Regions from separate parts of the Exiguobacterium sp. SH3S1 genome, predicted to be linked through region 1. Evidence: predicted binding sites of a transcription regulator. Region 1 holds the regulator's gene; the other holds the start of a gene.
What was found. The regulator Rex, encoded in region 1, represses fermentation and respiration genes when NADH is low (regulators of the CRP and FNR family bind a similar motif). The targets are predictions, from matches to a motif close to TTGTGAAATATTTCACAA.
Positions count from the first base shown of each region.

Region 2: a site for Rex is predicted at 1,184-1,201, ahead of adhE (bifunctional acetaldehyde-CoA/alcohol dehydrogenase). Genes of this name have one in related genera too.

Region 1 covers NZ_SJUW01000007.1:164,757-168,439, reverse strand. Annotated here, with positions in the region: gene EVJ26_RS09895 (ABC-F family ATP-binding cassette domain-containing protein) at 1-1,753, opposite strand, end outside; gene EVJ26_RS09890 (redox-sensing transcriptional repressor Rex) at 1,903-2,559, shown strand; gene EVJ26_RS09885 (twin-arginine translocase TatA/TatE family subunit) at 2,559-2,777, shown strand; gene tatC (twin-arginine translocase subunit TatC) at 2,781-3,569, shown strand.
Region 2 covers NZ_SJUW01000011.1:61,916-65,598, reverse strand. Annotated here, with positions in the region: gene EVJ26_RS11925 (YebC/PmpR family DNA-binding transcriptional regulator) at 1-428, opposite strand, end outside; gene EVJ26_RS11920 (MarR family winged helix-turn-helix transcriptional regulator) at 508-954, opposite strand; gene adhE (bifunctional acetaldehyde-CoA/alcohol dehydrogenase) at 1,341-3,683, shown strand, end outside.

The sequences.
Region 1 (3,683 bases):
CGTGGCGCTCGATCGTCAGCTCGATCTCTTCGACCCGCTGCTTCAACCGGCGCTCTTCGCGCTGCTGTTCTTTGTCGGCGCGCTGCTTCTTGACGACGACTTGTTTCGTCTCCTCGCGGGCGAGCCGGGCGAGGTCCTCGAGCTCTTCTTTCTTCTCGACGTAGTACGAGTAGTCGCCGAGGTACTCATCGATGCCGTTCGGCGTGATCTCTAAGACACGCGTCGCGAGCCGGTCGATGAAGTAACGGTCGTGGGAGACGAACAAGATCGTCCCGGGATAGTCGACGAGCGCGTTCTCGAGGATCATCTTCGAGTCGAGGTCCAAGTGGTTCGTCGGCTCATCCAAGACGAGCAAGTTCGGTTGCTCGAGCTTGAGCTTGGCGAGCGTCAGCCGGGCCCGTTCGCCGCCGGATAGTTCTTGGACGCGTTTCATGACGTCGTCCCCGCTGAACAAGAACTGGCCGAGCAGACTGCGGACTTCTTGCTCGCGCATGAGCGGCCAGTCGTTCCAAATCTCATCGATGACGCGGTTCGTGTCCGACAAGTTCTGTTGTTCCTGGTCGTAGTAGCCGATCTCGACGCCGGTACCGTAGCGGATGTCACCGGTGAGGGGTGGTTGTTGTTTCGTCAACACTTTGAGGAGCGTCGATTTGCCGACCCCGTTCGGGCCGACGAGGGCGACCGACTCGCCGCGCTGCAGTTGGAAACGTAAGTGTTGTGCGATCGGTTCCTCGTAGCCGATGGCGAGGTCGCTGCCGCTCAACACATCGTTCCCGCTTTGACGTTTGATCGAGAACGACAACACCGCGCTCCGTTCGTCACCGTCCGGCACGTCCATACGGTCGATCTTCTCGAGCCGCTTGCGGACGCTTTGGGCGCGTTTCGTCGTCGTTGCCCGGGCGATGTTCCGTTGGATGAAGTCTTGCATCTTGGCGATCTCTTCTTGTTGCGACTCGAACTGCTTCTTCTCTTGCTCGTAAAGCGCGGCCTTCTGCTCGAGGAACTTTGTATAGTTCCCGACGAAGCGGCGGCTGCGGTTGCGTGACAGCTCGTAGACGACCGAGACGACGCGGTCGAGGAAGTAACGGTCGTGGGAGACGATGAGGACGGCACCTTTATAGCCGCTCAAATATTTCTCGAGCCAGCTGAGCGTCTCGATGTCTAAATGGTTCGTCGGCTCATCCAAGATGAGCAGGTCCGGGCTTTGCAGGAGCATCTTCGCTAAGGCAAGACGTGTCCGCTGTCCGCCTGAGAGCGTGTCGATCCGACGTTCGAAGTCGTCCGGGTAAAACCGCATCCCGTGCAAGATCGAGCGGATCGTCGCTTCATACTGATAGCCGCCGCGGTCTTTGAACGTGTGCTGCTCCTCGTCATACGCCGCGAGCAGACGCTCGTAGGCGGCCGGGTCGTTCAAGATCCGCTCCGAGCCCATGTCTTGCTCCATCTGGCGGAGCGTCTTCTCTTGTTCGATCAAATCGGTGAAGACGGTGAGCATCTCGTTCCACATCGTCTCGTTCGATTCTAACCCCGAGTCTTGGGCGAGATAGCCGATCGTCACGTCTTTTGGCTTCATGATGTCGCCCGAGTCATAATTGTACTCGCCGGCGATGACTTTTAACAGCGTCGACTTGCCGGCGCCGTTGCGGCCTACGAGGGCGACGCGTTCGCCTTCTTGGATTTCTAGTTTGACATTCTCTAAAATCGGCTCGACGCCGAACGATTTGGATAAGTTGTTGACTTGCAGTAGGATCAAGTGAAAAAACCCCTTTCTCTCTGTTTAGTATACTTTATTTCTTCCCCTTTTCAGGTATATTCATTGAGTGCTTATGTGAATTCGTTTACAATCAAGGTGTATGAAATCAGATTCGTTTGAAACGCGTCGTAAAAAGGAGGCTCTTTCCGTTGAGTCAAAACGAACCAAAGATTCCGCAAGCGACAGCCAAACGGTTGCCACTATACTATCGGTTTATCCAAAGCCTACATTCGTCAGGGAAACAGCGTGTGTCTTCTGCTGAACTGAGCGAGGCGGTCAAGGTCGATTCGGCAACGATTCGCCGTGACTTCTCATACTTCGGTGCGCTCGGTAAAAAGGGATATGGCTATAACGTACAGTATCTGTTAGACTTTTTCCGTAAGACGCTGAATCAAGACGAGATCACGAACGTCGCCTTGGTCGGGGTCGGTCATCTCGGGACAGCGTTCGTCAACTATAACTTCCTTAAAAACAATAACACACATATCGTCGTCGGGTTCGACGCAGACGAGACAAAAGTCGGCACGACGATGTCAGGTGTCCCGATTCATCACGTCGATGAGATGGAACAAATCATGAAGCAAAACAAAATCGATGTCGCCATCCTCACGGTCCCGTCCGCTTACGCGCAGCCGGTTGCCGATGACTTGGTCCGCTATGGCGTTCGAGGGATCTTGAACTTCACGCCGGCGCGATTGACTGTACCGGACACGGTCCGCGTCCATCATATCGACTTGTCGATCGAACTCCAGTCGCTCATTTACTTTATGCAACACTATCCATCCGCTGAGGGGGTCCATCAATAATGGAATTTCTACAATCATCACTCGTCGTCGGTATCCCAGGTGGCGTCAGTATTTTCGTCATCGCCATCATCGCGCTCATCCTCTTCGGGCCGAAGAAATTGCCAGAGTTCGGCCGGGCAGCGGGGCAGACGCTCCGTGAGTTCAAAAATGCCACGAACGGTATGATGAAAGAGCACGACGAGACCGACAAGAAAGAAATTGAGAAGAAAGAGCAGTAAGCCATGAGCCATCAACCTGATCAAGAACGGGCACTGTCCGATCACTTGACAGAGCTGCGGAGACGACTGATGCTGTCGGCATTTGTCGTCTTTGCCTTCTTTCTGATCGCTTTGCCGAGTGTCAAATACGTGCTCGCCTATCTGCAGGCGGACCTCGTCGAACGAGGGCTCGAGCTGAACGCCTTTGGGGTCGCGGACCCGCTCATGATTTACTTGAACTTGGCGCTCGTCATCGGGCTCGTCGCGTCTGGTCCATTTCTACTGTATCAACTGTGGGCGTTCGTCGCACCTGGTCTGCATCCGAATGAACGAAAATGGACGCTCGCCTATATCCCGGTCATCTTTATCTTGTTCCTCATCGGTCTCGCATTCGCCTACTATTGGTTGTTCCCGCTCGTCCTCGATATCTCGACGGACCTCGGGCAAGACCTCGGTCTGACGCAAATCATCGGGGCGACGAACTATTTCACGTTCCTGTTGCAACTGACAATCCCGTTCGGACTGTTGTTCCAGTTGCCGGTCGTGACGATGTTCTTGACGCGCATCGGTGTCGTGACGCCGTACTTCCTCTCAAAAATTCGGAAGTACGCCTACTTCGCCTTGTTCGTCATCGCGGCATTCATCACGCCGCCGGATTTGACGTCGCACCTCATGGTGTCGCTGCCGCTCTTCTTCCTATATGAGATCAGCTTATCGATCTCACGCATGACGTACCGCGGTGTGCTCCGACGTGAGAAAGAGGCGATGGTGAAAGAACAGATGGATTTGATGAAGCAAATGAATGAGAAGTGAACACTACGTCATGAGACGTGGTGTTTTTTTAATGCGAGTGCGCTAAACTGGAAGTATCTTGAAAAGGGGCTTGGCCATCGTGTTGATCGGACTGTTTCTCCTTGTCGGTTGGCA
Region 2 (3,683 bases), on a different contig from region 1:
GTCATCCCGCCGACACCGATGACGGCCGTCGCATCGAACATATACGCGACCGACCCGCTGACGCCCATGTTACCACCGTTCTTGCCGAACGCGGCCCGAACTTCAGAGGCGGTCCGGTTGACGTTGTTCGTGAGCGTGTCGACGATGAGCATCGACCCGCTCGGCCCAAAGCCCTCATAGCGGAGTTCGTCGAAGTTCTCTTCGTCGCCGCCTTTCGCTTTGTCGATGGCCCGGTCGATGATCGCTTTCGGGACGTTATACGTCTTCGCGCGCTCGACGACGAACTTGAGCGATTGGTTCAATTCCGGATCAGGTTCACCTTGGCGGGCGACGATGTAGATCTCGCGGCCGAACTTCGCGTAGATACGACTCGTATTGGCGTCTTTAGACGCCTTTTTCTCTTTAATGTTGTTCCATTTACGACCCATTACGTGTCATCTCACTTTCCATTGTTCGATAGATTCACTGTCGATTATATAAGAAGAAGCGAGCGTTGACGAGAGAAAATCATCCCTCGCTCTTGTCCATCTTCTCAACGATCTCGGTCAGCGTCTTTAAACTGTCGATCAAGCGGTCGGTCTCATCCTCATCGAGGAACGCTAACCGATCCTCGAACAGGCGCCGAAACGAGTCGCGCCGCTCGAGGAGCACGCGCTCTCCTTGGTCGGTTAATTGGTTCCAGATGACGCGGCGGTCGCGCTCGTCAGGGACACGTGTAATATACCCTTCGTCGACGAGCTTCGTGATGAGCGGCGTCACGTTCGGCGGGGCAATTGATAACGTCTCACTAATTTGTCCGTTCGTGACCGCGCCTTCATCCTCGATCAACATCAATAGATGAAAGTGAGAGAAATTTAAGTTCGGGATTTGCGGGAGGTCGGAGCGGCGGAGCAGTTTTCTTCTGATTAACGGGATCAGTTTCACAAACTGATCGGCTGCATCTTGTCTTGGCATAGTCATAGTCACTTCCTAGTCAGGTTCTTTCTTCATTATACACGACCACAGGCGGGGTGGACGAGCAATCATCGGACTGTGAGCATTTACACACCGATTCCGCCAAACTAACGACACAAATAATGTAAGCGTTTACATATAGGTCTGTCCTTGTTTTCATGAAAACGCATACGATTTTACTGAGCTGATCTATAAAAATCAAGACCTATCCTCAAACAGCAAAAAAATATTGTGAAAGAGTTCACATTGTTGTCACGCACAAATTGAATGAAACGGTGTATTCTATGAATGTGAAGGAAAGCACAAACTCTTATCAGGCAAACCGATTATCCCGTGCTCTCCATCAAGTCAGAAGATCAGCTCTCATTCATGAGGAGGAAACCAACATGGCAGTTAAAGAGAAAGCAGTAGTGGAAACATCAGCAGAACAGATGGTCGACACGCTCGTCAAGCAAGCGCACACGGCACTCGACACGTTGATGACGTTTGACCAAGAGAAAATCGACACGATCGTCCAAGCGATGGCGTTAGCCGGACTCGAGCAACACGTCGTACTCGCTAAACATGCATTTGAAGAAACAGGTCGCGGTGTGTTTGAAGACAAGATGATCAAAAACATCTTTGCGACAGAATATATTTTCAACTCACTTCGCGGTGAGAAAACAGTCGGCGTCATCGAAGACGATGAGCAAAACGGCATCACATACATCGCCGAGCCGGTCGGTGTCGTCGCCGGGGTCACACCGGTCACGAACCCGACATCAACGACGATGTTCAAAGCGATCATCGCCATCAAAACACGTAACCCGATCATTTTCGGCTTCCACCCGTCAGCACAACAATGTTCAAGTGCAGCGGCCCGCGTCCTTCGTGACGCAGCAATCGCAGCAGGTGCACCGGAACATTTGATCCAATGGGTCGAAAAACCGTCACTCGACGCGACGAAAGCACTCATGAACCACCCAGGCGTGGCCATGGTACTCGCAACAGGCGGCGCGGCAATGGTGAAGTCGGCTTACTCGACAGGTAAACCAGCGCTCGGCGTCGGACCTGGTAACGTCCCGGCTTATATCGACAAGACAGCGAAAGTAAAACGCGCCATCTCGGACGTCATCTTATCGAAAACGTTCGATAACGGCATGATCTGTGCGTCAGAACAAGCGATCATCGTCGACCAAGAAGTATATGAAGACGTGAAACGTGAAATGACAGCGCTTGGCTGCTACTTCTGCTCACCAGAAGAAAAAGCCAAACTCGAAACACTCGTCATCAAGACAGACACATGTGCGGTCAACCCTGAGATCGTCGGGAAACCGGCAGCATGGATCGCCGAGAAAGCTGGACTCAGCGTCCCGGCCGACACGAAAATCTTGATCGCTGAACTCGAGACAGTCGGCGCGACAGAACTGCTCTCACACGAGAAGCTCAGCCCGGTGCTCGGCGCTTATAAAGTTCAATCACGAGAAGAAGGCTTCGCGATCGCTGAGAAAATGCTTGAAATCGGTGGTCTCGGTCATACGGCCGCAATCCACTCGACAGACGACGACGCGATCCTCGCGTTCGGACTTCGCATGAAAGCTTGCCGCATCATCGTCAACTCGCCAACGGCACACGGCGGTATCGGTGACCTTTACAACGAAATGACACCATCACTCACACTCGGTTGTGGGTCGTACGGTAAAAACTCCGTCTCTGAGAACGTGACGGCGAAACATCTACTCAACGTGAAAAAGGTGGCGAGACGTCGCGTGAATATGCAATGGTTTAAAGTCCCTGAAAAAATTTACTTCGAGAAAAACTCGGTTCAATACTTGCAGTCGCTCACGTCGAAAAAACGGGCAATGATCGTCACAGACGAAATGATGGTCAAACTCGGATTTGCTGACAAAGTCATCAAAAACTTGCCGGCTGGTGTTGACTACCGCATCTTCGACCAAGTCGAGCCAGACCCATCAGTCGAGACGGTCATGGCCGGTGCTGAGGCGATGCGCCAATTCCAACCAGACATGATCATCGCGCTCGGTGGTGGTTCACCGATGGATGCTGCGAAAGGGATGTGGCTCTTCTACGAACGTCCAGAAGAGAAGTTCTCAAACCTTCGCCAGAAGTTCATGGATATCCGCAAACGGACGTACAAGTTCCCGACGCTCGGCAACAAGTCGATGTTCGTCGCGATCCCGACGACGTCAGGTACAGGTTCAGAAGTTACACCGTTCACGGTCATCACTGATAAAAAACGGAACGTCAAATACCCGATTGCCGACTACGCGATCACACCAGACGTCGCCATCATCGACCCTGAGTTCGTTATGACGGTACCGGCTTCAATCACGGCTGACACAGGAATGGACGTCTTGACACACGCGATCGAAGCGTACGTATCGGTCATGGCGAACGACTATACAGACGGACTGGCCCTCCGTTCGATGAAGATGATCTTCGACTACCTCCCGAAAGCTTACGAAAACGGAAGCGACGCTGAAGCTCGTCAAAAAGTGCACAACGCCTCAACGATGGCTGGTATGGCATTCGCGAACGCGTTCCTCGGGATCAACCACTCGATCGCGCACAAAATCGGTGGCGAGTTCCACGTGCCGCACGGTCGGACGAACGCGATCCTCATGCCGCACGTCATCCGCTACAACGCGACACGCCCATCGAAACTTGCGGCGTTCCCGAAATATGAGTCATTCATCGCTGACGAGCGCTACGCTGAAATCGCACGCTTC